2 regions of the Pseudomonas sp. 05N431 genome follow, and region 1 is predicted to be linked to the other one. Evidence: predicted binding sites of a transcription regulator. Region 1 holds the regulator's gene; the other holds the start of a gene.
The links. Region 1 encodes FliA, which starts transcription of late flagellar genes. Its sites were predicted from a motif close to CTAAAGTTTNNNNNNNNNNNGCCGNTAA; they were not measured.
Positions count from the first base shown of each region.

Region 2: the regulator FliA is predicted to act here: its motif matches at 8,569-8,596, upstream of AC1DIG_RS15760 (chemotaxis protein CheW).

Region 1 covers NZ_JBFTMN010000009.1:409,195-422,865, forward strand. The annotation lists gene AC1DIG_RS18430 (chemotaxis protein CheW) at 1-91, opposite strand, end outside; gene AC1DIG_RS18435 (CheW domain-containing protein) at 168-1,037, opposite strand; gene AC1DIG_RS18440 (ParA family protein) at 1,071-1,859, opposite strand; gene motD (flagellar motor protein MotD) at 1,910-2,797, opposite strand; gene AC1DIG_RS18450 (flagellar motor protein) at 2,813-3,553, opposite strand; gene AC1DIG_RS18455 (protein-glutamate methylesterase/protein-glutamine glutaminase) at 3,553-4,680, opposite strand; gene AC1DIG_RS18460 (chemotaxis protein CheA) at 4,730-6,961, opposite strand; gene AC1DIG_RS18465 (protein phosphatase CheZ) at 7,015-7,803, opposite strand; gene AC1DIG_RS18470 (chemotaxis response regulator CheY) at 7,834-8,205, opposite strand; gene fliA (RNA polymerase sigma factor FliA) at 8,372-9,112, opposite strand; gene fleN (flagellar synthesis regulator FleN) at 9,109-9,939, opposite strand; gene flhF (flagellar biosynthesis protein FlhF) at 10,054-11,385, opposite strand; gene flhA (flagellar biosynthesis protein FlhA) at 11,397-13,526, opposite strand.
Region 2 covers NZ_JBFTMN010000008.1:79,736-95,597, forward strand. The annotation lists gene AC1DIG_RS15725 (heavy metal sensor histidine kinase) at 1-696, opposite strand, end outside; gene AC1DIG_RS15730 (heavy metal response regulator transcription factor) at 686-1,363, opposite strand; gene AC1DIG_RS15735 (multidrug efflux RND transporter permease subunit) at 1,372-4,467, opposite strand; gene AC1DIG_RS15740 (efflux RND transporter periplasmic adaptor subunit) at 4,464-5,633, opposite strand; gene AC1DIG_RS15745 (hypothetical protein) at 5,845-6,090, shown strand; gene AC1DIG_RS15750 (YkgJ family cysteine cluster protein) at 6,114-6,863, opposite strand; gene AC1DIG_RS15755 (GNAT family N-acetyltransferase) at 7,117-7,599, opposite strand; gene AC1DIG_RS15760 (chemotaxis protein CheW) at 7,603-8,505, opposite strand; gene norR (nitric oxide reductase transcriptional regulator NorR) at 8,772-10,328, opposite strand; gene hmpA (NO-inducible flavohemoprotein) at 10,487-11,668, shown strand; gene AC1DIG_RS15775 (disulfide bond formation protein B) at 11,955-12,464, shown strand; gene cyoA (ubiquinol oxidase subunit II) at 13,280-14,230, shown strand; gene cyoB (cytochrome o ubiquinol oxidase subunit I) at 14,234-15,862, shown strand, end outside.

The DNA.
Region 1 (13,671 bases):
TGATGCCGTAGGTTTCATTGTCCAGCTTGAAGGTTACCCATTGCAGGATCGGATCTTCGGAACCCTTTGCAGACGACGCCTTATCATTCATACCCTGACCCCTCGAAAAACCGCCTGTGGCGGTGTGTGTTCTGTCCGACCGCACCGTGTATGCGGCCAGCTGTTTGTTATGTAGGTTTGTGGGCCGGCTTGCCGCCGCCCATGTGCTTGGCACCGCCACTGGCGATCAACTCCGCCAGCTCCGAGACATCCAGCAACGCACACATGTGCTCGATCACCGTCCCGGCCAGCCATGGCCGTTGACCCCGATGGCTGCGCCATTTGATTTCATTCGGGTCCAGGCGCAACGAGCGGCTGACCTGATGCACCGCCAGCCCCCACTCGTAGCCCTGAACCGAGATTACGTATTGCAGGCCCTGGCGGAAGTCATCGCGATAACGATCGGGCATGACCCAGCGCGCGGTATCCAGCACCTTCAGGTTGCCGGCCTGGCTTGGCAGAATCCCAAGGAACCATTCCGGCTGACCGAACAACGGTGTCAGCTCATGACCGGCCAACGAGTAAATCGAACCGAGGCACACCAGCGGCACGGCCAGGGTCAAACCGGCGACGTCGAACAACAGGCATTCAAATGGTTCGGCAGCCCAGCTTGGCCGATCATCGCCGACCACCGGCGGTGGCGTGTTACTCGGCGGCAGATGGACTTCAACCACCGGCTCGACCAGCGCTTTGAGCAAGGGAGCGACCGTTGAAACCGGCGCCAGAATCGGTGCCGGCGCTTCCAGTACCGGCACTACAACGGGAGGTGCAACCGCTGGCTTTTGTGCATCGCGAGCCTGCTCTTCGAGCACCGCAGCCTGGAACTCGTCCAGTGCGCCTTGCGCCTCAATGGCTTCGACGACCTCGACGACTTCTACAGCCTCGGGTAAGACCTCGACTTCTGCCGGCCATTCCTCGGTCGCGTCTTGTAACAACGCATCCAGATAGGACTGCAACGCCAGTTGTGGTCTGCTGGTAATTTTTACTGGCCGGTTCATTGGCACCCCACCCCGGCAAAGAAAAGATTCACCTCAAGCCACCTGCGGAACAAGTTGCTGCGCCAGCAAATGCTTGAGCAGTGCGCGGTACGCCAGCACACCACGGCTCTTGCCGTCGAACTGCGAAGGGGTCAGGCCGGCACGGCTGGCATCACGCAGTCGGGTATCGACCGGGATGTAGCCTTGCCAGATTTCTTCCGGGTACATGTCGCGCAGCACCCGCAAGGTTCCCAGCGAGGCTTGGGTGCGACGGTCGAACAGGGTCGGCACGATGCTGAACGGCAGCGCTTGCTTACGCGAACGGTTGATCATCGCCAAGGTGTTGACCATGCGCTCCAGACCTTTCACTGCCAGGTGCTCAGTCTGCACCGGGATCACCAACTGCTGGCTGGCCGCCAAGGCATTGACCATCAGCACACCGAGCAACGGCGGGCTGTCGATCAACGCGTAATCGAAGTCCTGCCACAATTGCGCCAGGCTCTTGGCGATCACCAGGCCCAGGCCACTCTGCCCCGGCGACTGGCGCTCGAGGGTGGCGAGCGCAGTGCTCGACGGCAACAGGGAAATACGTTCATCGCTGGTCGGCAGCAACAACTGCCCGGGCAAGCCTTGCGGCACGCTGCCCTTGTGCAGAAACAGGTCGTAGCTGCTGTGTTCCAGGCTGTCGGGGTCGTAGCCGAAGTAGCTGGTCATGGAGCCGTGCGGATCGAGATCGACCACAACCACGCGCTTGCCCGCCTCAGCCAGCAATCCGGCTAAAGCGATGGAGGAAGTGGTTTTACCGACACCACCCTTTTGATTGGCAACTGCCCAGACTCTCATTCAGATTGTTCCTCCCGGTCGAATCAATACAACCGAGAAATAGCTCAACGTTATAAGCCGGGTGACGGAGAATTGACGGCACTCGCGCGTCCCGGCGACTTGACAGTCGTCGGTGCAGTTTGTGTGCCAGCACGCTTCAATGCGGCGTCCGGTTTTGCATTAGCCGTTCCGGTACCGGTCAGGCTGCGGCGTACATCGAGATTGCGCGACACCACCAACACCACTCGCCGGTTACGCGCACGCCCTTCGGCGGTCGCGTTATTGGCCACTGGCTGGAATTCGCCGTAACCCACCGAAGCCAGACGCCCGGGGTTGACACCTTGCATGGCAAGCATGCGCACGATGCTCGCCGAGCGGGCCGAGGACAGCTCCCAGTTGGTCGGGTACTGCGCGGTACGGATCGGTTGATCGTCGGTGAAACCTTCAACGTGAATCGGGTTGTCGAACGGCTTCAGAATGGCCGCAACCTTGTCGATGATGTTGAACGCGATATCGCTGGGCATGGCATCGCCGCTGCCGAACAGCAGGCTCGAATTGAGTTCGATCTCGACCCACAACTCGTTGCCACGCACGGTCATCTGATTGGAGCTGATCAAATCGCCAAAGGCGGCACTGATGTCATCGGCAATGCTCTTGAGCGGGTCCTTGCTGGCCTGGGCGATACCGGCGTCGATCTGCTCGCTGTCCTTGACCAGCGGTTTGGCCGGGGTGACCGTCTTCGGACGTTCGTCACCGATGGGGATCGGCTTGAGGGCACGGTCAGAGTTGGTAAAGACCCCGACCAGTGCTTCGGAAATTTCCTTGTACTTGCCTTCGTTGATCGAAGAGATGGAGTACATCACCACGAAAAAGGCGAACAGCAGTGTGATGAAGTCCGCGTAAGACACCAGCCAGCGCTCGTGGTTGACGTGTTCATCGTGCTGACGGCGACGAGCCATAGTCCATTACCTCCATCAGTCCATGAAGCCCTGAAGCTTCAACTCGATGGAGCGAGGGTTTTCACCTTCGGCGATCGACAGAATGCCTTCCAGCAACATTTCGCGATAACGCGACTGCCGCAACGCGATGGACTTGAGCTTGCTGGCAATCGGCAACAGCACCAGGTTGGCGCTGGCCACGCCGTAGATGGTCGCGACGAAGGCCACAGCAATGCCGCTGCCCAACTGCGACGGATCACCCAGATTGCCCATGACGTGAATCAGACCCATGACCGCACCGATGATCCCGATGGTCGGCGCATAGCCGCCCATGCTTTCAAAAACTTTGGCGGCTTCGATGTCACGGCTTTCCTGGGTGTAGAAATCCACCTCCAGGATGCTGCGAATTGACTCGGGCTCAGCGCCGTCAACCAGCAATTGCAAGCCTTTGCGTGAATAGCTGTCAGGTTCGCTATCCGCTACCCCTTCAAGCCCGAGCAAACCTTCCTTGCGCGCGGTGAGGCTCCAGTTGACCACGCGGTCGATGCCACCGGCCAAGTCGACGCGAGGCGGAAAAAGGATCCAGCGAAGAATCTGCATGGCGCGCTTGAAGGCACTCATCGGCGACTGCAACAACGCGGCGCCAATGGTCCCGCCGAGCACGATCAACGCCGCCGGACCGTTGGCCAAGGCACCGAGATGACCACCCTCAAGGTAGTTGCCACCAATAATGGCGATGAACGCCATGATGATCCCGATGAGGCTTAAAACATCCATCAGATGCACGCCTCGGCCAGGTGCTTGCCGATATCGTCGAGGCCGTAGATCGCGTCAGCCAGATCGGCTTTGACGATCGCCATCGGCATCCCGTAGATCACGCAACTGGCTTCATCCTGGGCCCAGACCGCGCTGCCGCCCTGCTTGAGCAGACGCGCGCCTTCGCGACCGTCGGCGCCCATGCCGGTAAGGACCACCGCCAGAACTTTGTCGCCGTAGGACTTGGCCGCCGAACCGAAGGTGATGTCCACGCACGGTTTGTAGTTCAGACGCTCGTCGCCCGGGAGGATTTTCACCGCGCCACGGCCGTCGATCATCATTTGCTTGCCACCCGGTGCCAGCAACGCCAGGCCAGGACGCAGGATGTCGCCATCCTCGGCTTCCTTGACGCTGATCCGGCAGAGCTTGTCCAAACGCTCGGCGAAAGCCTTGGTGAAGGCCGCCGGCATGTGCTGGATCAGCACGATCGGCGCCGGGAAGTTTGCCGGCAGCTGTGTCAGCACCCGCTGCAATGCAACCGGGCCGCCGGTTGAGGTACCAATGGCAACCAGTTTGTAGGCTTTGCGTTTCGGTGCCGGCGACGAGGTGCTGGCAACCGGCGCACGCGCAGGAATCGGCGCCGGAGCCGGACGCGCAGGTGCACTGCTGCCGAAACTCGAAGGGGCCGGTGTCGGTGCCGGTGCTGGCGCGGCCGCTGGAGCCGGGGCGCTGTAGGCGCTGAAACGACGGTTACTGCGCGAAATGCTGTGAACCTTTTCGCACAGCAGTTGCTTGACCTTCTCGGGGTTGCGCGAGATGTCTTCGAAATTCTTCGGCAGGAAATCCACCGCGCCAGCGTCCAGTGCATCGAGAGTGACCCGAGCGCCTTCGTGTGTCAGCGAGGAGAACATCAAAACCGGGGTAGGACAGCGCTGCATGATGTGCCGCACCGCCGTGATGCCATCCATCATCGGCATCTCGTAGTCCATGGTGATCACGTCTGGCTTGAGGGCCAAGGCCTGATCGATCGCCTCTTTACCGTTGGTCGCCGTACCGACGACCTGGATACTCGGATCCGCTGAAAGAATTTCCGAGACGCGGCGGCGGAAAAAACCAGAATCATCCACCACCAGGACTTTGACTGCCATAAACACTCCGTTAGACGGAGCGAGGCTCAGTCGCCCCGCTCCACCAGAATCAAATACGCCGTGCGGCGTAACGCTTGAGCATGCTCGGAACATCGAGAATCAAGGCGATGCGGCCGTCACCGGTAATGGTGGCGCCGGACATGCCCGGGGTTCCCTGAAGCATTTTGCCCAATGGCTTGATGACCACTTCTTCCTGGCCCACCAGTTGATCGACGACGAAGCCGATCCGCTGAGTGCCCACCGAAAGGATCACCACATGGCCTTCACGCTGCTCTTCGTGAGCGGCGGAGCTGACCAGCCAGCGTTTGAGGTAGAACAATGGCAGCGCCTTGTCCCGCACGATCACCACTTCCTGACCGTCGACCACGTTGGTGCGCGACAGGTCGAGATGGAAAATTTCGTTGACGTTGACCAGCGGGAAAGCAAAGGCCTGGTTGCCGAGCATGACCATCAGCGTCGGCATGATCGCCAGGGTCAACGGGACCTTGATGACGATCTTCGAGCCCTTGCCCTTGGTCGAGTAGATATTGATGGTGCCGTTGAGCTGGGCGATCTTGGTTTTCACCACATCCATGCCCACGCCACGACCGGACACGTCGGAGATCTCGGTTTTGGTCGAGAAACCCGGCGCGAAAATCAGGTTGAAGCAGTCGGACTCGCTGAGACGGTCGGCCGCATCCTTGTCCATCAAGCCTTTCTTTACGGCAATACCGCGCAAAACATCAGCGTCCATGCCCTTGCCGTCATCAGAGATGGACAGCAGGATGTGATCGCCTTCCTGTTCCGCGGACAGAATCACTTTGCCGCTGCGAGGCTTGCCCATCGCCTCACGATCGGCCGGTTCTTCGATACCGTGGTCGACCGAGTTACGCACCAAGTGGACCAACGGGTCGGCCAGGGCCTCGACGAGGTTCTTGTCGAGGTCGGTTTCTTCACCGACCAGCTCCAGATTGATCTCTTTCTTCAACTGGCGCGCAAGGTCGCGAACCAGGCGCGGGAAGCGCCCGAAGACTTTCTTGATCGGCTGCATCCGGGTCTTCATCACCGCGGTCTGCAAGTCGGCCGTGACCACGTCGAGGTTCGACACGGCCTTGGACATGGCTTCGTCGCCGCTGTTGAGGCCCAGACGGACCAAGCGGTTACGTACCAGTACCAGCTCGCCGACCATGTTCATGATTTCGTCGAGACGCGCGGTATCCACACGTACGGTGGTCTCGGCTTCACTGGCCGGTTTTTCCGGTGGCGGTGAGGCTGGTGCGCGAGCTGGGGCCGGTGCAGCAGCAGGTTTGGGCGCTTCGGCTTTTGGCTCGGGCGCTTTAGCCACAGGCGCTGGCGCTGCAGCCTTGGCAACTGGCGCCGCCACCGAAGCAGCAGAACCTGTGCCGACCTCAGAGAATTTGCCTTTGCCATGCAATTCGTCGAGCAGCGATTCGAACTCGTGATCGGAGATCAGATCGCTGCCAGCGGCCGCAGCCACAGGTGCCGCAGGCGCAGGAACAGCAGCAATCGCCGATTCCAGAGCATCAACGGCGAAGTTGCCTTTGCCATGCAACTGATCGAGCAGTGCTTCGAATTCGTCGTCGGTAATGTCGGAGCTGTCGCCTGCCGCTTTCGGGGCAGCCGGTGCGGCGGGCACTGCGGCCACTGCATCAGGGGCGAACTGGCCTTTGCCGTGCAATTGGTCGAGCAACGACTCGAACTCGGCATCGGTGATTTCATCGCTGCCGGCAGCTGCTTCAGGTGCCGGGGCAACGGATGCTTCGGCCTCAGCCTTGACCGCGTTCAGCGAGTCCAGCAGCAGTTCGAATTCATTGTCGGTGATGTCGCCCGATTCGCTTTCAGCGGCAGGTGCTTGAACCACTTCAGCAACCGGCTGTGCTTCGTCGGCTGTTTGCGGCTCGGCCAGACGGGCCAGCGCCGCCAGCAGTTCCGGTGTAGCCGCAGTGATCGGTGCTCGTTCGCGGACTTCGCTAAACATGCTGTTCACCGCGTCCAGCGCTTCGAGAACCACGTCCATCAGTTCCGAGTCGACGCGACGCTCACCCTTGCGCAAGATGTCGAACACGTTCTCGGCGATGTGACAGCACTCCACCAGCTCGTTGAGCTGGAGGAAGCCGGCGCCCCCTTTTACAGTGTGAAAACCGCGAAAAATTGCATTGAGCAAGTCCGCATCATCTGGTCGGCTTTCCAGCTCGACCAGCTGTTCGGACAGTTGCTCTAGAATCTCGCCGGCCTCAACCAGGAAATCCTGAAGGATCTCTTCATCGGCGCCGAAGCTCATTAAGGGGGTGCTCCTGAGGTCTAAAAACCTAAAAAACCTAAAATGCTAAAACTCTAAAATCCTAGGCTGGATAACAAATCGTCCACATCGTCCTGACCGGACACAACGTCTTCTCTTTTATCGGCATGAATCTGCGGACCTTCACCCTGAGAGAGATGTTTTTGCGGATCTTTTTCAGCCAGCATCGCTTCATGGTCATGTTCGATACCCGCAAAGCGGTCTACCTGACTGGCCATGAGTACGAGCTTGAGCAGGTTGCTTTCGACTTCGGTGACCAATTGAGTCACGCGCTTGATCACCTGACCGGTCAGGTCCTGGTAATCCTGAGCCAGCAGAATATCGTTGAGGTTGCCCGAGACGACCTGGCTTTCCTCGACGCTACGCGTCAGGAAACCGTCGACACGCCGGGCCAGTTCGCGGAACTCTTCGGCACCGACTTCGCGGCGCATGAAACGCCCCCAGTCCGCGCTCAAGGCCTGGGCGTCAGTGCTCAGGCCATTGACCAGCGGAGTGCTGTTCTCGACCAGATCCATGGTCCGGTTCGCGGCCGCTTCGGTCAGCTTGACCACATAGGACAGGCGCTCGGTGGCATCCGTGATCTGAGAGACTTCCTCGGCTTGCGGCATGTGCGGGTCAATCTGAAAATTGACGATCGCGCTGTGCAGCTCGCGAGTGAGCTTGCCCACCTCCTGGTACAGGCCGCGGTCACGGGTCTGATTGAGCTCATGGATCAGTTGCACAGCGTCACCGAACCTGCCCTTTTCAAGGCTTTCGACCAGTTCGTGAGCGTGTTTTTTCAGGGTCGATTCGAAATCGCCCTGTGAAGATTCTCTTTGCTCCATAGCTCCCCCGTGGCGCAGTGGCTCAGCACATCAACCGATGCGTTCGAATATTTTTTCGATCTTCTCTTTCAACGCCTGGGCCGTGAAGGGTTTGACCACATAGCCGTTTACACCGGCTTGAGCGGCTTCGATGATCTGCTCGCGCTTGGCTTCGGCAGTGACCATCAGCACCGGCAGGTGCTTGAGCTTTTCATCGGCGCGCACGTGGCGCAGCAAATCGATACCGGTCATGCCAGGCATGTTCCAGTCCGTTACCAGAAAGTCGATGCTCCCGCTGTTGAGGACGGGAATGGCGGTAGTACCGTCGTCCGCCTCGACCGTGTTGGTGAACCCAAGGTCACGCAACAGGTTTTTTATGATCCGCCGCATCGTTGAGAAGTCATCAACGATGAGGATTTTCATGTTCTTGTCCAATTCGACCTCCAAGCAGTCTTAAACGCGTTCAGCACCTGAACACGCCATTCAATCAATCAGGCAGAGCACTCAACGACTGTCTGGAGCACAACGGATTGAGACCTGCAGAGCTTTACGCCTTGCCTGTTTCGTTCGCAGTGTCCCCACACTGCTGTCAGCGCGCTCGCCACTCCCCCAAACGCCCCCGCAAACGGGCCGCGCACTGGCTGTGTAACTGGCTGACCCGCGATTCACTGACTCCCAGGACCTCACCGATTTCCTTGAGATTCAGCTCTTCGTCGTAGTACAGCGCCAACACCAGTCGCTCACGCTCCGGCAAATTGGCAATCGCATCCGCCAGTGCAGCCTGGAAGCGTTCATCTTCCAGGTCGCGCGACGGTTCGAGATGAGCACTCGCGCCATCCTCGTGCAGCCCTTCATGCTCGCCGTCCTGCAACAGATCGTCGAAGCTGAACAGGCGACTGCCCAAGGTGTCGTTCAAAATCCCGTAATAATCGTCGAGACTCAATTGGAGTTCGGCCGCAACCTCGTGATCTTTAGCGTCACGCCCGGTTTTAGCTTCAATTGAGCGAATCGCGTCACTCACCATCCGGGTATTGCGGTGTACCGAGCGTGGCGCCCAGTCACCTTTGCGGACTTCATCGAGCATCGCGCCACGGATACGGATCCCTGCGTATGTCTCGAAACTCGCACCTTTGCTCGCGTCGTATTTGGTCGACACTTCAAGCAAACCGATCATGCCTGCCTGGATCAGGTCCTCGACCTGAACACTGGCCGGCAAGCGCGCCAACAGGTGATAGGCAATTCGTTTTACCAGTGGCGCGTAACGCTCGATCAGTTCGTACTGCGCGTCACGCGCCGACTTCTTGTACAGGTTGTAACCGCTGGCTGTCATAGAACCGGACCCGCAGTTTGCTGCACCAGACGCTCGACGAAAAATTCCAGGTGCCCACGCGGGTTGGCAGGCAACGGCCAGGTATCGACTTTCTGCGCGATGGCCTTGAACGCCAGTGCACATTTGGAGCGAGGAAACGCTTCATACACGGCGCGCTGCTTCTGCACGGCCTTGCGCACGCATTCGTCGTAAGGCACCGCACCGACGTATTGTAAGGCGACGTCGAGGAAGCGATCCGTGACCTTGGTCAACTTGGCGAACAGATTTCGCCCTTCCTGCGGGCTTTGCGCCATGTTGGCCAGCACTCGGAAGCGGTTCATGCCGTAATCGCGGTTGAGCAATTTGATCAGCGCGTAGGCGTCAGTGATCGAGGTCGGCTCGTCACACACCACCAGCAATACTTCCTGGGCGGCACGAACAAAACTGACGACCGACTCACCAATGCCCGCCGCCGTGTCGATCACCAATACGTCGAGGTTATCGCCAATGTCGCTGAATGCCTGAATCAGGCCAGCATGCTGGGCCGGGCTCAGATGAACCATGCTCTGGGTACCGGACGCTGCTGGAACAATGCGAATTCCGCCCGGCCCCTGAAGTAATACATCGCGCAGTTCACAGCGGCCTTCGATGACGTCGGCCAGCGTACGCTTGGGCGTGAGCCCCAGCAGGACGTCGACGTTCGCCAGCCCCAGGTCGGCATCCAGCAGCATGACGCGCCGGCCGAGCTCAGCAAGAGCCAGGGACAAGTTCACTGACACATTAGTCTTCCCGACGCCACCTTTGCCGCCGGTCACTGCGATCACCTGTACGGGATGCATGCTGCCCATGTTCGTTCTTTACCTTGTCTTGCTTAGACGCGGACTACATGACTGGCTGCGCGCTCACTTGTGAACAATGCATGGCAGGCCATCGATGTAGATACAAATCTATTCATTATTACCTCAGCCGACACGCTTGGCCGGGCTGTGGTAGAGGTCAGCGAACATATCAGCCATGGCTTCTTCGCTGGGTTCTTCCTGCATCTGCACGCTTACGGCGCGACTGACCAACTGATGCCGGCGCGGTAAATGTAGATCATCCGGGATCCGTGGCCCGTCGGTCAGATAAGCGACAGGTAATTCGTGGCTGATTGCCAGGCTCAACACCTCGCCCAGACTCGCTGTTTCATCCAGTTTAGTCAGAATGCAGCCTGCCAGCCCGCACCGCTTGTAACTGTGATAAGCGGCAGTCAGCACCTGTTTCTGGCTGGTAGTGGCCAGCACCAGATAATTCTTCGACTTGATCCCGCGACCGGCCAGGCTTTCCAGCTGCATGCGCAACGCCGGATCACTGGCCTGCAGACCTGCGGTATCGATCAACACCACACGCTTGCGCAACAGTGGATCAAGGGCTTGCGCCAGGGACTGGCCCGGATCGACGTGAGTCACCGAGACATTGAGGATACGCCCCAGGGTCTTGAGCTGTTCCTGAGCACCAATGCGGAAGCTGTCCATACTCACCAGCGCGATGTTCTGCGCACCGTACTTGAGCACGTAACGTGCGGCCAGCTTGGCCAGCGTCGTGGTTTTGCCCATGCCGGCAGGGCCGACCATGGCGATCACGCCACCCTCTTCCAGTGGTTCGATCTCGGGAGTCACGATCATCCGCGCCAGGTGCGCCAACAGCATGCGCCAGGCCTGACGGGGCTCTTCAATTTCAGTAATCAGTTCCAGCAGATCGCGCGACAGCGGACCGGACAGGCCAATACGTTGCAGGCGACGCCACAGGTTGGCTTGCTGCGGGCGACTGCCTTGCAGCTGGTTCCAGGCCAGCGAACCCAACTGCACTTCGAGCAGTTCACGCAGACCATTGAGTTCGAAACGCATCGAGTCGAACGCTCGTGGGTCAACCCCGGCAGACGGTGCAGGCGCCGGAGCAGGACGCGGCCGCTCGGCAAAGGTCGGCTCGATCAAAGGCTCCGCAGCGGTCAGCGGCAGGCCGGCGAACAGCTGGCGATTGGTGCCGACGCTCGCGTCACCCTCACCGTCGCCACGCAGGCTCAATTCAGCCTGAGCCGTGACGATCCGCGATTGGGTCTTGCGCAACTCGTCTTCGAGTTCGATATTCGGCACACGCGGGGCCAGCGCCGACAGCTTGTAATCCAGGGCAGCCGTCAGCTCGACACCACCGGCGATCCGACGATTACCGATAATGGCCGCATCAGCGCCCAGCTCATCACGAACCAGCTTCATGGCCTGACGCATATCGGCGGCGAAAAAACGCTTAACTTGCATAAACCACTACCTCAGCCGTTGGGCCCTACTGTCGCAACGATGGTCACTTGCTTGTTGTCAGGGATTTCCTGATAAGCCAACACATGCAACCCCGGCACTGCCAGACGTCCGAACCGCGAGAGCATCGCGCGTACCGGACCTGCTACCAACAGAATCACCGGTTGACCTTGCATTTCCTGACGCTGCGCGGCGTCGATCAACGAACGTTGCAGCTTCTCTGCCATGCTTGGCTCCAGCAGAACGCCCTCTTCCGAGCCTTGTCCTGCCTTCTGAAGACTATTGAGCAATATTTGTTCCAACCTTGGCTCCAAGGTGATCACAGGCAGCTCGGACTCAGTGCCTACAATGCTTTGGACGATAGCGCGCGATACGCCAACCCGCACGGCGGCCACCAAAGCGGCAGTATCTTGACTCTTGGCGGCGTTGTTCGCGATGGCCTCGGCAATACTGCGAATGTCACGAACCGGAACCTGTTCGGCCAACAAGGCTTGCAGCACTTTGAGCAGTTGCGACAGCGAAACAACGCCCGGTACCAGCTCCTCGGCCAGTTTTGGCGAGCTTTTGGCCAGCAATTGCATGAGTTGCTGAACTTCTTCGTGGCCGATCAGCTCGCTGGAGTGCTTGTACAGAATCTGGTTGAGGTGAGTTGCCACCACCGTACTGGCATCGACCACGGTGTAACCCAGGGACTGTGCCTGCGGACGCTGACTGATTTCGATCCAGACCGCCTCCAGGCCAAAGGCCGGATCTTTGGCGGTGATGCCATTGAGCGTGCCGTAGACCTGCCCGGGGTTGATCGCCAGTTCGCGATCCGGATAAATCTCGGCTTCGGCGAGGATTACCCCCATCAGGGTCAGGCGGTAGGCACTCGGCGCCAGGTCGAGGTTGTCGCGAATGTGCACGGTCGGCATCAGGAAGCCCAGATCCTGGGAAAGCTTCTTGCGCACGCCCTTGATCCGCGCCAGCAACTGACCACCCTGGTTGCGATCCACCAGCGGAATCAGCCGGTAACCAACCTCAAGGCCGATCATGTCGATCGGGGTCACATCATCCCAGCCCAGCTCTTTGGTTTCCATGGCCCGTGCCGGCGACGGCAGCAGCTCTTGCTGACGCTTGACCTCTTCCAGAGCCTGAACCTTGACGATGTTCTGCTTTTTCCAGAACAGATACGCGGCGCCCGCTGCGACGGCGGCCATGCTGAGAAAGGAAAAGTGCGGCATGCCTGGCACCAGGCCCATGACCGCCATCAAACCGGCCGCTACCGCCAGCGCCTTGGGGGACGCGAACATCTGCCGATTGATCTGCTTGCCCATGTCTTCCGAACCGGAAGCACGGGTCACCATGATCGCCGCCGCGGTGGACAACAGCAGTGATGGCAATTGCGCCACCAAACCGTCACCGATGGTCAGCAATGCGTAGACCTTGCCGGCATCGCCGAAACTCATGCCGTGCTGGAAGATCCCGACCGCCATGCCGCCAATCAGGTTGATGAACAGAATCAGCAGACCGGCGATAGCGTCACCGCGCACGAACTTGCTGGCACCGTCCATCGAACCGTAGAACTCGGCCTCCTGGGCCACCTCCATACGGCGCAGCTTGGCTGCGGGCTGGTCGATCAGCCCGGCGTTCAGGTCGGCGTCGATGGCCATCTGCTTGCCCGGCATCGCATCGAGGGTAAAACGCGCGCTGACCTCGGAAATCCGCCCGGCACCTTTGGTCACCACGACGAAGTTGATGATCATCAAAATCGCGAAAACCACGATACCGACCACGTAGTTACCGCCGATGACCACCTCACCGAAGGCCTGAATCACCTTGCCGGCGGCGGCATGGCCGTCCTGACCGTGAAGCATCACCACCCGGGTCGAGGCCACGTTCAATGCCAGTCGCAGCAACGTGGCGACCAGCAGAATGGTCGGAAACACCGCAAAATCCAGCGGCCGCAAGGCATAGACGCAGACCAGCAGCACGACAATTGACAGCGCAATGTTGAAGGTGAAAAACACGTCGAGCAGGAACGGCGGGACCGGCAACATCATCATCGCCAGCATGACCAACAGCAACAGCGGCACACCCAGATTGCCTCGACTGAGGTCTGCCAGGTTGCTGCGGGCACTGTTGATTAACTGAGAGCGATCCACCGGTATTCCCCGTTCCTTGAAGCAAACTTTTGACGCCTGAAGCAGGCGCAGGCCGGCTATTGCAAGAAGCCTTCCAACTTTTGCTGGGGTTTGAAATAGAGGGGTTTACAGGAAGATTTGTGCTGCTTGTGCGGGCCTCTTCGCG
Region 2 (15,862 bases), on a different contig from region 1:
TTGTTCGACCCGCTCCAGCGTCTCGTTGAACGAGCTGACGAACTGATTGAGTTCCGGTGGCAGTGGCGACAATTGCAGCCGTGAGGACAGCAACGGCGGTGCCAGTCGTTGAGCTTCCTGAGACAACTTGATCAACGGCTTGAGGCCGATCCGCGCCACCCAGTAACCCAGCGCCGAGGCCAGCAGTACGCCGATGATCGCCAGGCTGATCAGGGCGATCAGCAAGTGATGCTGGGTCTCATAGAAGGTTTGGGTGTCGATGCCGATCATGAAGCGCAACGGTGGGCGCTGGTCCTTGGCCGGAAACTGGCTGACCAGCACTTTCATCGGATAGGGCTGACCCGGCAGTTGTACGTCGCGCTTGCCGGTTGGCCCTTGCGCCAAGGCACGGATCTGCGGGGTGATGTTGCCGTACTCATAGTTGGCATCGCCGCTGATGATCCAGAAACTGATGCGCTTGTCCTCTTCACTCAGCAGGTTGAGTTTGTTGTTGATCTTCACCCAGTGCTCTGGCGTACCAAAGCGCCCGACCGTGGATTCGAGCACGCTGTAACGCGCATCCAGTTCGGCTGCCGGCAGCAGCGCCAGGCCCTTTTCAACCTGTTGATACAGCGCCCAGCCGATCAACAGAAATACCAGCGCGGCCACCAGCGTGAACATGCCGCTCAGGCGCAGGGCGATACTGTTACTGCGCACTGCGGCTCTCCAGCACATAGCCCATGCCGCGAATGGTGTGCAGCAGTTTCTCTTCGAATGGCCCGTCGATCTTGGCGCGCAGGCGCTTGATCGCGACTTCGACGACGTTGGCGTCGCTGTCGAAATTGATGTCCCAGACCATCTCGGCAATCGCGGTTTTCGACAGAATTTCACCCTGACGCCGAGCCAGCACACTGAGCAGCGAGAACTCCTTGGCGGTCAGGTCCAGTCGCGTACCGGCACGGGTGGCCTTGCGGCTGATCAAATCAATCCACAGGTCGGCAATGGTCACTTGCACCGGTTCATGGCCGCCACTGCGGCGGGTCAGTGCTTGCAGGCGGGCGACCAGTTCGAGAAACGAAAAGGGTTTGCCGAGGTAATCGTCGGCACCGTCGCGCAGGCCCTTGATCCGGTCTTCGACACGCTCGCGGGCGGTCAGCATGATCACCGGGGTCTGTTTGCGGGCACGCAAGGCGCGCAGCACGCCGTAGCCGTCGAGACCCGGCAGCATCACGTCGAGGATGATCACCGCGTAATCGTTTTCGAGCGCCAGGTGCAAACCTTCGACCCCGTCCGGGGCGCGGTCCACGGTGTAACCCTGTTCGGTCAGACCGCGGTACAGATAATCCGCGGTTTTCTCTTCGTCTTCGATAATCAGAACGCGCATGACCCGCCTCAGTGTGTAGTCGCCAGCGCAGGCGCTGGTGTGGAGCGATGGAACACCCGCTCAAGCCATAAGTATATGACTGGCGTGGTAAACAGCGTCAGCGCCTGGCTGACCAGCAAACCGCCGACCACCGCGATCCCCAGCGGTTGGCGCAGTTCGGCGCCGGTGCCGTAACCGAGCATCAGCGGCAGCGCGCCGAGCAGGGCGGCGAGGGTGGTCATCATGATCGGCCGGAACCGCGTGAGGCATGCCTCGAAAATTGCTTCTTGCGGGGACAGTCCGCGATTGCGCTGGGCGTCGAGGGCGAAGTCGATCATCAGGATGCCGTTCTTCTTGACGATACCGATCAGCAGCACCAGGCCGATCAACGCCATGATCGAGAAGTCCTGGCCGAGGATCCACAGCAGTATCAAGGCGCCGAGACCGGCCGAAGGCAAGGTCGAGATGATCGTCAGTGGGTGCACGAAACTCTCATAGAGCACGCCAAGAATGATGTACACCGCCACCAGCGCCGCCAGAATCAGCCACGGCTGGCTGGCCAGCGAACTCTGGAACGCCTGGGCCGCGCCCTGGAAATTGCCGTTGACCGAGGCCGGCATGCCAATGTCGTTCTTCGCCTGGTTGAGCAAAATCACCGCATCGCCCAACGCCACGCCAGGCGCGAGGTTGAACGACAGGTTGGCGGCCGGGAACATGCCGTCGTGGGCGATGGACAATGGGCCGATGGTCGGCGCATCGAAACGGGCCAGCGCCGACAACGGCACCATCTCGCCACTCAGCGGCGAGCGCAGGTAGAAATAGGCGAGGCTTTCGGCCTTGCCGCGCTGGCGGGTGTCGAGTTCGAGAATGACGTTGTACTGGTTGATTTCGGTCTGGAATTCATTCACCTGCCGTTGGCCGAAGGCGTCATAAAGCGCTTCGTCGACATCGCTGGCAGTCAGCCCGAAACGCGCTGCAGCGGCACGGTCGATGTGGATGTGGGTGATGCTGCCGCCCAGTTGCAGGTCGTTGGAAATGTCGCGAAACGCCGCCATGCCGCGCAGTTTTTCGGTCAGGCGTTGGGTCCAGAGGTTCAGTGTCGGACCGTCGTTGCTCTTGAGCACGTATTGATACTGTGCGCGGCTGGGGCCGGAGCTGAGGTTGATGTCTTGCCCGGCGCGCAGGTACAGCACAATGCCCGGGACCTTCATCAGTTGCGGACGAATCCGGTCGATGAACGCGCTGGCGGACACATCGCGATCGCCGCGTTTTTTCAAGGAGATCCAGAAGCGCCCGTTGGCGATGGTCTGGTTGCTGCCGGACACGCCCACCGAATGGGAGAAGGTTTGCACCGCAGGGTCGGCGGCGACGATGTCTGCCAGGGCCTGGTGCTTTTTCACCATCTCCGGAAACGACACGTCGGCGGCGGCTTCGGTGGTGCCGAGGATAAAACCGGTGTCCTGTATCGGGAAGAAACCTTTGGGGATAAACACGTAGCCGGCAACCGCCATGCACAGCGTCAGACTGAAGATCCCCAGCATCAGTTTCTGATGCGCCAGGGCCCGGCGCAGTGCGCGTTCATACAGTGCGAGCAGGCGTTCACCGAAACCGGGTTTGGCGTGGGCGTCGTGTACCGGAGCGCGCATGAACAGGGCGGCCATGGTCGGTGCCAGGGTCAACGACACCACCACCGAAATCATGATGGTCGAGGTGGCGGTCAGGGCGAACTCCTTGAACAACCGGCCGACCACCCCACCCATGAACAACAGCGGAATGAACGCCGCGACCAGCGAGAAGCTGATCGAGACCACGGTAAAGCCGATCTCGCCAGCGCCCTTGATCGCCGCTTCGCGCATGCCGTCGCCGGCCTCCAGGTGGCGGTGAATGTTCTCCACCACCACAATCGCATCGTCGACCACAAACCCTACGGAAATGACGATCGCCACCAGGGTCAGGTTGTTCAGGCTGAAGCCCATGATGTACATCAGCGCGATACTGGCGATCAGCGAGACCCCGAGCACGCTGGAAACGATCAGCGTCGCCGACCACTGGCGCAGGAACAGCGCCATCACCGCGACCACCAGCAGGACCGCGATCAGCAGGGTGACTTCCACTTCGTGCAGCGAGGCGCGGATGGTCTGGGTCCGGTCGATCAGCACGTTGACCTGAATCGACGCCGGAAGCATCGCTTGCAGGCCCGGCAACGCGGCTTGAATCCGGTCCACGGTGTCGACGATGTTCGCACCCGGTTGCCGCAGGATCACCAGGTTGACCCCCGGCCGATCGCCGGACCAGGCCTGGACGTAGGCGTCTTCCGAGCCACTGACCACGGTGGCGATGTCCCGGAGCTGGACCGGTGCGCCGTTCTTGTAGGAGACGATCAGTTGACCGTACTCGTCGGGATGGAACAGCTGATCGTTGGTCGACAGCGTGGAAATGCTCGACTCGCCATACAGCGCACCCTTGGCCAGGTTGAGACTGGTTTTCTGAATGGCCAGGCGCACATCGGCCAGGGTCAGGCCGATGGCGGCGAGTTTGTCGGCCGAGGCCTGGACCCGAATGGCCGGGCGTTGCTGGCCGGTGATGTAGATCTGGCCGACGCCGTCGATCTGGCTCAATTGCCGCGCCAGCAGGGTTTCGGCGTAGTCGCTGAGTTCGGTGCCGGGCATTTGCGTCGAGCTGACGCTGAGGATCAGCACCGGGCTGTCGGATGGGTTGACCTTGCGCCAGGTCGGCAGCGTCGGCATGTCCTTGGGCAGTTTGCCGGCGGCGGTGTTGATTGCGGCCTGAACTTCCTGGGCGGCAGTGTCGATGCTTTTGTTGAGGGTGAATTGCAGGGTCAGGTTGGTCGAACCCAAGGCACTGCTGGAGGTCATCTGGGTCATGCCGGGGATGGCGCTGAATTGCACCTCCAACGGTGTCGCCACCGACGAGGCCATGGTGTCGGGGCTGGCGCCGGGCAACTGCGCGGCGACTTGAATGGTCGGGAACTCGGCTTCCGGCAAAGGGGCGATGGGCAGGCGCGGGAAGGCGATCAAGCCCAGCAGCACCAGGGCGAAGGTCAGCAGTGCCGTGGCGACCGGATGGTCGATGCACCAGGCCGAAATGCCGCCATGGACCTTCATGGCTGTGGCTCCGCCGCAGTGCTTTGCGTGAGCGCTGGCGGCTCGCCGAGAATCTGCACGCTGGCCCCTGGCTTGAGCCGCGACTGACCATCGCTGACCAGCACATCACCGGCCTGTACCCCTGTGATGATGTTCAGCCCGCTGTCCTGATAGACCATTTGCACCGGAACGGATTCGACCTTGTCGCCGTTGACCCGGTAAACGAAATGCTGATCCAGCCCGCGCTGGACCACGGACGGCGGCACCACCAGCGCATGCTTGTCGAGGGCGGTCTGGATCTTGAGCGTCACCAGTTGCCCCGGCCAGAGCTTTTGCCCGGCGTTGCTGAATTCGGCCTTGGCGCGAATGGTCCCGGTGTTGGCATTGATCTGGTTATCGATGAGCGTCAGGTGGCCTTCGCCGAGCAAGTCGCCGGTCTGGCCATTGGTGTCGGCGCCGAGGTAGGCATTCACGTCAGCCGGCGGGGTTGCACTGATCAGCCGTTGCAGCGTCGGCAGCATTTGCTGCGGCAGGGAAAACTCGACGGCAATCGGGTCGATCTGGGTGACCGAGAACAATCCTTGGGTATCGCTCATGCGCAGGAAGTTACCTTCATCCACGGTGCGAATACCGACGCGGCCCGTCACCGGCGAGCGAATCTGTGTGTAGGAGAGCTGCACCTGCGCCGCATCGATGGCCGCCTGATTGCCCTGTGCCGTGGCTTTCAACTGATTGACCAGGGCTTGTTGCTGGTCGTAGGTCTGCTTGGAGACGCCGTCATCGACGCTGAGCAATTTGTAGCGTTTGAGATTGACCTCGGCGACCTGCAACTGCGCCTGGTTTTCGCCCAATTGCGCACGGGCCTGATCGAGGCTGGCGCGGATCGAGCGATCATCGATGGTCGCCAGCAGGTCACCGGCCTTCACCAACTGACCCTCCTTGACCAGCAGCCGGGTGAGGATGCCGTCGATCTGCGGACGAATAACCACGCTGTGCAATGACAGCACCGAGCCAATCCCGCTGACATAGCGCGGCACGTCGCGTTCGACGACGCTGACCACCCGCACCGGAATCGCGGTGGGGGCCGAGAGTTTGCTCGTCGCCGGTTTGATCGCAACGCCAATGGCCACGGCAGTGACCGTCACCAGCAGCGCGGCGATCAGCAGTTTTTTTCCTGAAATGGGCATGAGCATTGAACGCCGGGGCAAAAAGACGGGAAATAATGGCCTAGTTATAGTCCTTCGTTGCGGTCAGCAAGGTGACGGCTAACTGACAGGGCTGTCAGCAAAGGCGACCATTCATACGTCGGGAGGTTAAAGATCATGGGCGCGCAGGTATACTGCCGGCCTTTCGCGGCCCACCCATCGGGCCCGACTCACTGTAACACCCGGAGCATTCATGACTTCCCCGATACAAGCGCCTGCTGCTGACGAACAGGCTGACCTGCCAGACAGCGTCGACTCCAGCGCCGACAGCGAAACCAAAGCGGCGATCCCGGCCTTCAAGTTCCCGTTCAAGCCGGGCGAGTTGGCCTCCGCCAAAAACGCCAGTCAGCCGTGGTACAAGAACGGCGCCAAGAATGGCCACACCAAGGTCCCGGGCGCAGCGCCTCCTGGCACCCGTCGCTCGATGGGCAAGCGCTGAGTCGTCCCTCTCAGTTATAAATCTCAGGCCGCACGCAACGAGATAAACGCATAGTTCAGCGGCTCTGCCGTGACCACGTGTGCACCGGCGGCCTGCACTTGCTCAGCAATGTCGTTGCCCGACACATGGAACAGCCATTCACCGGCCGAACCTGGCAACGGCGCTGCCTGAACCTGATCAATTGCCGAGGCAAACGCCGCCATGTCCGGCAGGTAGGCGGTAAACCCGTCACCCTTGAGCGCCGTGGTACGAATTCCCAAGCGTTCGCAAATCGCTTCCTTGGCCTGGACATCGTCGCGGTCTGCCTGACGCGAGCGCTGGATCAGGTCCACCAACGCCTGATCAACCAACTGACCGCCGACGATCAAGTCGGGGCCTTGTTCCCACGATTCGGGCGGGCAGTCTTTGGCCGCTGGCGTCAGGGGAATGTGTGGATTGATTTCCATCGGGTAGATCCGGCACACCAGCGGCCGGCGCTCGTAGATGCGGCAGAGGTTGTCTTCGTCAAGATTCCGGCAGGGACCGGCGTTGTACGCGGCGAAGGTGATCGCTACATGGGCCTGGGTCGCGCCGCTGGGCACCACCACGGAACGGCGTTCGGCGTGCTCGCGTTGCAAGGCTGGAAGGCCCAGGCCATTGCCGAGAAAACCCTCCACCAGCACGATCACGGCCCCGCCGTCAGCCGCCCACATCCGGGCCTCGTCGAGGGTCAGGGGCACATGGTGGTCGCTGCAGCATTTACCACAACCTACGCAGGAAAACGTCGTATTCATTAGGCGACCGGTCACATTCCAGAGGCGTCAGCGATGGCGGAAAACCACCGCGAGGGAGGGTGCCAAAGCAAGTTGTGCGCCAGTCATTGGCTTTGGGCGTGTGTTGGTCAAGGGCTGGTTATGCATGATGGTTTGATGTTGCTAGTGCGGGCCTCATCGCGAGCAAGCTCGCTCCCACAGTGGTTTTCGTCGTACACAGAATTTGTGTTCAATGAGATTAAATGTGGGAGCGAGCTTGCTCGCGATAGCGGTCTTAATCTGGAACCAGTTCCCGGCGGACGACACGCATTCCAGCGCTTTCATACAGCCGCCGGGCGCGCTGGTTGTCTTCCAGTACCTTCAGATCGACAAACCCTTCGCGCCGCTGTTGAAACACCCTGAAGGCATGCAACAGCAACGCCCGTCCCAAGCCCTGGCCCTGAGCCCGTGGATGCACCACCAGGTTCTTGATATAGGCGCTGGTCCAGCACTGGGCCACGCCGATAATGCCGTGGGCATCCGAGGCGATGAAACACAGCGCCGGGTCATATTCGGCATCGCTTTCAAAGCGCTCGCGCCACACCTCAAGTGACGGTACTCGACCGCCGCCGTGCTGATAACCCTGTTCCATCAAACCGTGAACCGCTTCGGCCAGTTCGGGGCGGTACTCGCTCAGCACAATGCCAGGAGGCCAGGCAATGGCGGGCAACACCCCGGCGAGGTCGCGCCGCAGCAGCAGGCAATACTCTTCAGCCAAGGCTCAATGACCTTGCTGCGCGACGGCTTTTGCGGCCGTGATCAGGCATTTGGTCAGCTCTGGCGAAGAGAACTTGGTCAGCACCGCGTTCGCCCCGGCCAGACGGGCTTTTTCGCTGTTCATCGCACTGTCCAGCGAGGTGTGCAGCAGGATATAGAGGTGGGAAAAGTCCGGGGTCTCACGCAGGGTTCGGGTGAACGCGTAACCGTCCATCTCGGACATTTCGATGTCCGAGACAATCAGATTGATCTGCTGCGCGGTGCCTTGCAGGTCCAGCAGGCAGTCGATGGCTTCCTTGGCGCTGCGTGCGGTGTGGCATTGCAGGCCGAGGTTGCGCAGCGTGTGTACCGATTGTTGCAGCGCCACCTGGCTGTCATCGACCACCAGAATGCGGGCGTTGCCCAGCACTTCGGCGTCTTCCATGCTCAGCTCGGTCGGGGCCATTTCGATCTGCGCCGGGGCGATGCCGTGGATGACTTTCTCGATGTCGAGCACCTGCACCAGCGTGCCGTCGACCGAGGTCACACCGGTGATGTACGCGCGCACGCCGCCAGATCCGTAAGGTGGTGGGCGGATGTCGGTGGTCAGGCAATGGACGATCTTGCTCACCGCCTGAACGTGCAGGCCCTGTTTGGAACGGCTGACGTCGGTCACGATCAGGCAGCCACCGTCCGGGTCTTCCAACGGCCGCTCACCGATCGCCCGGCTCAGGTCGATGACCGACAGCGAGGTGCCGCGCAGGGTGGCGATGCCTTTGACGTGCGGGTGCGACTCCGGCAGCTTGGTCAGGGGCGGGCAGGGGATGATTTCACTGACTTTCAGCAGGTTGATCGCCATCAGCTTGCCGCTGCGCAAGGTAAAGAGCAGAAGCGAAAGTGAATCTGCGCGGGCTTTGTTGGAGGACATAAAAACCTTCTGTGGAAAAGGTGACGGGCGATTGTGGGATCGCCAGCAACTATTGATATCGGGTTATCGACGTAAGCGGGGCAGGCTTTAGGGATTTCCCTGTCTATTAACCCATCATCGAACCCTGTGGCGAGGGGGCTTGCCCCCGTTGGAGCGCGAAGCGGTCCGCGCTTTATTCCTGATAAAACTTCATGGCTGATGTCACGACCGCTTCGCGGCCGAACGGGGGCAAGCCCCCTCGCCACAATGACGGGGGTGATTCGGGGTTACTTCATGCCCAACCGCTTGGCCATCCGCCCAAGGTTCGCCCGGTCCAAGCCTAGCTCACGGGCGGCGCTGGCCCAGTTGTTTTGGTGGCGCTCAAGACAAGCGGTGATCAACTGGCGTTGATAGTTTTCGGTGGCCTGGCGCAGGTCGCCGAACACTTCAACGGTGGGCGCCGGTTCAGTGCTGGCTGGCGCCGGGGGCGTTTCGAGGGGCGTGTGGGGCAAGTCCAGGTCCGCCGCGCTCAAGCTGAGAATCTTTGGCCGTTCCCGCGAGTTGCCCAGCGCTTTCAATGCACTGCGACCAATCAAGTGCTCCAGTTCGCGGACGTTGCCCGGCCAGCTGTAGGCCAGCAATGCCGCTTGCGCATCGCTGGTCAGGCGCAGGCTGTTGAGGCCCATCCGCGAGCGGTTCTGTTCAAGAAAGTAACCGCTGAGCAACAACACATCGCGACCGCGATCGCGCAGCGCCGGCACCAGCAGCGGGTAGACGCTAAGGCGATGGTAGAAGTCGGCGCGGTAGCGGCCGCTGCGCACTTCTTCGGCGAGGTCACGGTTGGTCGCGGCAATCAGACGCACGTCGACCTGATGTTCCTTGTCCGAACCCAGGCGTTGCAACTGGCCGCTTTGCAGCACACGGAGCAATTTGGCCTGCACCGCCAGCGACAACTCGCCCACTTCATCGAGAAACAGCGTGCCGCCATTGGCCAGTTCGAATTTTCCACGCCGGTCGTTCAGCGCCCCGGTGAAGGCGCCGCGTACATGGCCGAACAACTCGCTTTCCACCAAGGTGTCAGGCAGCGCGGCGCAGTTGAGGCTGATGATCGGTTTGTCGGCGCGCGGTGAAGCGGCGTGTATCGCCTGGGCCACCAGCTCTTTGCCGACCCCGGTTTCACCGGTGATCAGTACCGTCAGGTCGCTGCCGCCGACCAGATTGATCTCTTCCACCAAACGCTTGTGCGCCTTGCTCTGGCCGATCATTTCGCGGCTCTGCTGACCGCTGGCCTGACGATAGACCTCGGCGCGCTGGTGTTCGTCTTCCGCACGATTGGCCAGTCGCTCGATACGCTCGGCGGCGTTGACCGTGGCGGCGGCGAGGCTGGCAAAGGCTTGCAAGGCGTCGAGTTCGATCGGTTCGAAGCGCTCCGGGTCCAGCGCGTCGAGGGTCAGCAAGCCCCACGGACGCTCGTCGATAAACAGCGGGCAGCCCATGCAGTCGTGGACTTCCAGGTGATCGCCGTGGCCGTCGACCAAACCGTCATAAGGGTCGGGCAGGGTGCTGTCGCTGGGAAAACGCGTCGGTTCCGAGCGGCTGAGCAGCGCTTCAAAGCGCGGGTGTTCGCTGACCTTGAAGCGCCGGCCGAGGGTGTCGGTGCTCAGGCCATCCACCGCCAGCGGCACCAGCCATTCGCCGTCGAGCCGCAGCAGGGCGGCGGCATCGCAGGGGAGCAGGGCGCGCATGGCTTCGAGCAGGCGGCGGTAACGCTCGCCTTCGGGCAATTCGCGGGAAAGGTCGGAGACCAGTGGCAGCAACGCGGTGAGCAAGGGTTTTGCAGTCATATTGACTCCATGTAGTCGAGGTGACTATAAATCCGCTTGTGTCGTTATGACTACATGTTTGTTAAGTAATTGATTTGTATGGATTTAATTGTTGGCACAGAAACTGATATGTCATGGGTAGAAAACTATAAACCCAGTCGTTCAGGAGTATCCCCTTAATGCTTAGCGCTCAAGACCGTGCCATCGTCAAATCCACCGTACCGCTGCTGGAAAGCGGCGGCGAAGCCCTGATCACTCACTTCTACCGCATGATGCTCTCCGAGTACCCAGAGGTTCGTCCGCTGTTCAACCAGGCGCACCAGGCCAGCGGCGACCAGCCACGGGCGTTGGCTCGCGGGGTGTTGATGTATGCGCGGCACATCGATCAGCTCGACCAGTTGGGCGATCTGGTGGCGAAGATCATCAACAAGCACGTTGCCCTGCAAATCCTGCCGGAGCATTACCCGATTGTCGGCACCTGCCTGCTGCGGGCGATTTCCGAAGTGCTCGGTGACGAGATCGCCACGCCAGAAGTGATGAGCGCCTGGGGCGCTGCCTACAACCAACTGGCCGACATCCTGATCGGTGCCGAAACCGCGATCTACGACCAGAAAGCCGCAGCGGTCGGCGGCTGGCGCGGGGCGCGGGAATTCAAACTGGCCAAGCGTGCGGAAGAGAGCGCGGAAATCACCTCGTTCTACTTTGAACCAGCAGACAAGGGACCGATCCTCGCGGCAGAACCGGGTCAGTATATCGGCATGAAACTGATCCTCGACGGCGAAGAAATCCGCCGCAACTACTCGCTGTCGTCCCTGGGCGACAACGGTCAGTACCGGATCAGCGTCAAGCGCGAAGAGGGCGGTCGTGCCTCGAATTACCTGCATGACCAGCTCCACGTCGGCGCGAGCATCCTGCTGTTTCCGCCAGCGGGCGAGTTCACCCTGACCGCCAGCGACAAGCCGCTGGTGCTGATCAGCGGCGGTGTCGGCATCACGCCAACCCTGCCGATGCTGGAAGCGGCGCTGGCCACCGAGCGTCCGGTGCACTTTATTCACTGTGCGCGTAACGGTGGCGTGCATGCCTTCCGCGACTGGATCGACGGCCTGGCCGAGCGTCACCCGCAACTCAAGCGTTTCTACTGCTACGCCGAAGATGACGGTGTCAGCCCGGCGGCGGACAAGGTCGGGCTGTTGAGTCAGGAGCAGTTGGCGGACTGGTTGCCGCAAGAGCGCGACCTGGACGCTTACTTCCTCGGCCCGAAAGGCTTCATGGCCGCGATCAAGCGCCACCTCAAGGCCTTGGGTGTGCCAGAGAAGCAGAGCCGCTACGAGTTCTTCGGCCCGGCGGCTGCGCTGGAATAAGCGTACTAAGGCGACTCGGGGGACCGAGTCGCCTTCATCGCGAGCAAGCTCGCTCCCACATTGGAACTGCGACGTACGCAAGATGTGTGTTCGCATCGGCCCAGTGTGGGAGCGAGCTTGCTCGCGATGGCCGCACCGCGGTCCTGACTTGTAAAAACGCTCGAAAGTTAATCCCTTCTTAACCCGCTTAACGTCTATTCCCCCCATCCACCGGCAAGCGCCGGCTCTCAAAGGTCAGAGCCAGCGTGTAGACTTGCGGGCAATAGATAGTCAGAAGGGAAACGCGATGAACGAGGAAATGATGCGGTTGGGCCGTGAGCGGCGCTTCCTGGTGTTGCTGGGCATCATCTGCCTGGCGCTGATCGGTGGCGCGCTGTACATGCAAGTGGTGCTGGGCGAGGCGCCGTGCCCGCTGTGCATCCTGCAACGCTATGCGCTGTTGCTGATTGCGATCAGTGCCTTTATCGGTGCCGCCATGCGCACCCGTCGCAGCATCACCGTGTTTGAAGGGCTGGTGGTGATCTTCGCCCTCGCTGGCGCTGCAGCGGCCGGGCATCACGTCTATACGCAGTTTTACCCGGCGGTCAGTTGCGGCATCGATGTGCTGCAACCGATTGTCGACGGCTTGCCGCTGGCGAAGATCTTCCCACTGGGTTTCCAGGTCGACGGCTTCTGCGAGACGCCGTACCCGCCGATCCTCGGCCTGTCGCTGGCACAGTGGGCGCTGGTGGCCTTCGTGTTGACCGTCGTGCTGGTGCCGCTGCTCATTTCGCGTAACCGCAAACACCTGAACTGAGGCTTCTCGCCACAGCCACAGGCCTTGAATAAAGCGCCCCGGACCTCGAAAAGAGGCCGGGGCGCTTTGCGTTTCAGCGGGTCTGTCAAAGGATCGTGACGTGCGGCAAAGAAGGGTGTGACACGTGTGCGACATGTTGTCACAGCCGAGGTGTCGCAACTCATTTCAAAGTCGATTGTCGTCGCTGAAATTGACAGGGAATTTACCTTGCTGACGGGCCTTTCCGGAAGCCGGCAAATGCGTTGCAGCAGGCAGTTTTAACAGGCTCGGACGAATGGCCAAAGGCCTTGTGACAAGGGGGCTTGCGCGAGGTCAGCGATGCTTCGAGAGGGGCTGAAGCTGTCTGAACTGTGGACAGTAGCGCTGGTTTTTTGAGGGTTGTTGTTGAGAATCTGTCTCGATATCGTGGATAATCTTTGCAGATTTCGTTAATGATTGTTGCGGTATCCGATAAAAATTATTTCGAGTTGAGACATGGTTTATACAACGTTACATATCTACAATCGCCCGCACTGAAATTCCGGGGCGGCACTCTCCTTGGCACAAGGGGTGGTCGTGGGGCTGTAACGGGCTTCATTCGACGCCAGGTGTCGGCGCCTTTCAACTATCCGCACCAAATGGAATTGGTCTGTAACAAGGCCTTTGACCACGAATTCGAATAAGAACTCACCGCTAGCCCAGGATGTGTCGACCAGCGTTTAGCGCGCGACGGGCAAGCCCTTATTCAATCCAAGAAAAATGCCAACCCTTGGCAGGGTGAAGTGTTGGCGATCAAAACCCAACTGCATTGCGCAAGCTGCTTTAGAGGTCGTGAGATGAGTAAAAACAGGTACCCCAGACTACTAGGCTTATTGCCGCTGCTCGGCACGCTGTTGCTGGGAGGCTGCAACATGACCCTGCTCGATCCCAAGGGCCAGGTCGGCCTGGACGAGCGCAACCTGATCATCACCGCAACGCTGCTGATGCTGTTGGTCGTGGTTCCGGTCATCGTCATGACCTTCCTGTTCGCCTGGAAATACCGCGCTTCCAACAAGGACGCCGTCTACACCCCGAAATGGTCGCACTCCACCAAGATCGAAATCGCGGTGTGGGCTGTTCCAGTCCTGATCATCATTGCCCTGGGTTACGTCACCTACAAGTCGACCCACGCGCTGGACCCTTACCGTCCGCTGGAATCCGACGTCAAGCCGATCACCATTCAAGTGGTCGCGATGGACTGGAAGTGGCTGTTCATCTACCCGGAACAAGGCATCGCCACCGTCAACAAGATGGTGTTCCCGGCCAACACGCCAGTTAATTTCAAGATCACCTCCGACACCGTGATGAACTCGTTCTTCATTCCGGGCCTGGGCGGTCAGATCTACGCGATGGCGGGCATGGAGACCAAGTTGCACCTGATCGCCAATCAGAACGCCGAGTTTGACGGTATCTCCGCCAACTACAGCGGTGCTGGCTTCACTGGCATGAAATTCAAAGCAATCTCCACCTCTCAGGCAGATTTCGATGCCTGGGTCAGTGATGTCAAGAAAGCACCTAAACAGCTTGAAAAAGCTGAATACGAAGCCCTTTCCAAACCAAGCCAGAACAACCCGGTTGAACTCTACTCCTCGTACGCGCCGAACCTGTTCCAGACCATCATCGACAAGTATGAAGGCATGAAACCGGGCAAGCCGATGCACCACGAGAAGAAAGAACACGAAGTGGCCGGCGCCGGTATGGAAGGGATGGACATGAGTTCGCATTCAGCTGCCGGGGCAGAGGAGTAAACGATGTTTGGTAAATTAAGTTGGGAAGCGATCCCGTTCCACGAGCCGATCGTGATGGTGACCATCGCCATGATCGCGCTCGGCGGTCTGGCGGTATTTGCTGCAATCACCTACTTCAAGAAGTGGACCTATTTGTGGACCGAGTGGCTGACGTCGGTCGACCACAAGAAAATCGGCGTGATGTACATCATCGTTGCCATGATCATGCTGCTGCGTGGTTTTGCCGACGCCGTGATGATGCGTTCCCAGCTGGCCCTGGCCACTGAGGGTTCGCCTGGCTACCTGCCACCTGAACACTATGACCAGATCTTCACCGCTCACGGTGTGATCATGATCATCTTCATGGCGATGCCATTCTTCACCGGCCTGATGAACCTTGCAGTGCCGCTGCAGATCGGCGCGCGTGACGTTGCCTACCCGTTCCTGAACTCCCTGAGCTTCTGGCTGCTGGTATCCGGCGTGGTACTGGTGAACGTGTCCCTGGGTGTCGGCGAATTCGCCCGTACCGGTTGGGTTGCGTATCCACCGCTGTCGGAACTGGGCTACAGCCCGGGCGTGGGTGTGGACTACTACATCTGGGCGCTACAGCTATCAGGTCTGGGGACGACGCTAACGGGGGTCAACTTCCTGGCCACCGTGCTGAAAATGCGTACCCCGGGCATGAAAATGATGGACATGCCGATCTTCACCTGGACCTGCACCTGGGCCAACGTACTGATCGTCGCTTCCTTCCCGATCCTGACCGCTACCCTGGCATTGCTGACGCTTGACCGTTACATGGATTTCCACATTTTCACCAATGAACTTGGTGGCAATCCAATGATGTACGTCAACCTGTTCTGGGCCTGGGGTCACCCCGAGGTTTACATCCTGATTCTGCCGGCGTTCGGGATCTTCTCCGAAGTCATCTCGACCTTCTCCGGCAAGAAACTGTTCGGCCACCACTCGATGATCTACGCCAGCGGCGCGATCTCGATCCTTGGCTTCATGGTTTGGCTGCACCACTTCTTCACCATGGGTTCGGGTGCCAACGTCAACGCCTTCTTCGGCCTGGCGACGATGCTGATTTCGATCCCGACCGGGGTGAAGCTGTTCAACTGGCTGTTCACCATCTACCAGGGCCGTCTGCGTTTCACCAGCCAGGTGCTGTGGACCCTGGGCTTCATGGTGACCTTCGCCATCGGCGGCATGACCGGCGTACTGCTGGCCATTCCGGGTGCTGACTTCGTACTGCACAACAGCCTGTTCGTGATCGCGCACTTCCACAACGTGATCATCGGCGGCGCCGTGTTTGGCTACATCGCTGGCTTCGGCTTCTACTTCCCTAAAGCGTTCGGCTTCAAGCTGCACGAAGGTTGGGGCAAGGCAGCGTTCTGGTTCTGGATCTCGGGCTTCTTCGTCGCGTTCATGCCGCTCTATGTACTGGGCTTCATGGGCATGACCCGTCGTCTGAACGCCACCACCAACCCTGAGTGGACGCCATACCTGCACGTTGCAATGGTGGGTGCGGTACTGATCGCCTTCGGTATTGCCTGCCAGTTGATCCAGCTCTACGTGAGTATCCGTGATCGCAAGCTGCCACAGAACATGTGCGAAGCCGGCGACCCGTGGAATGCCCACACGCTGGAATGG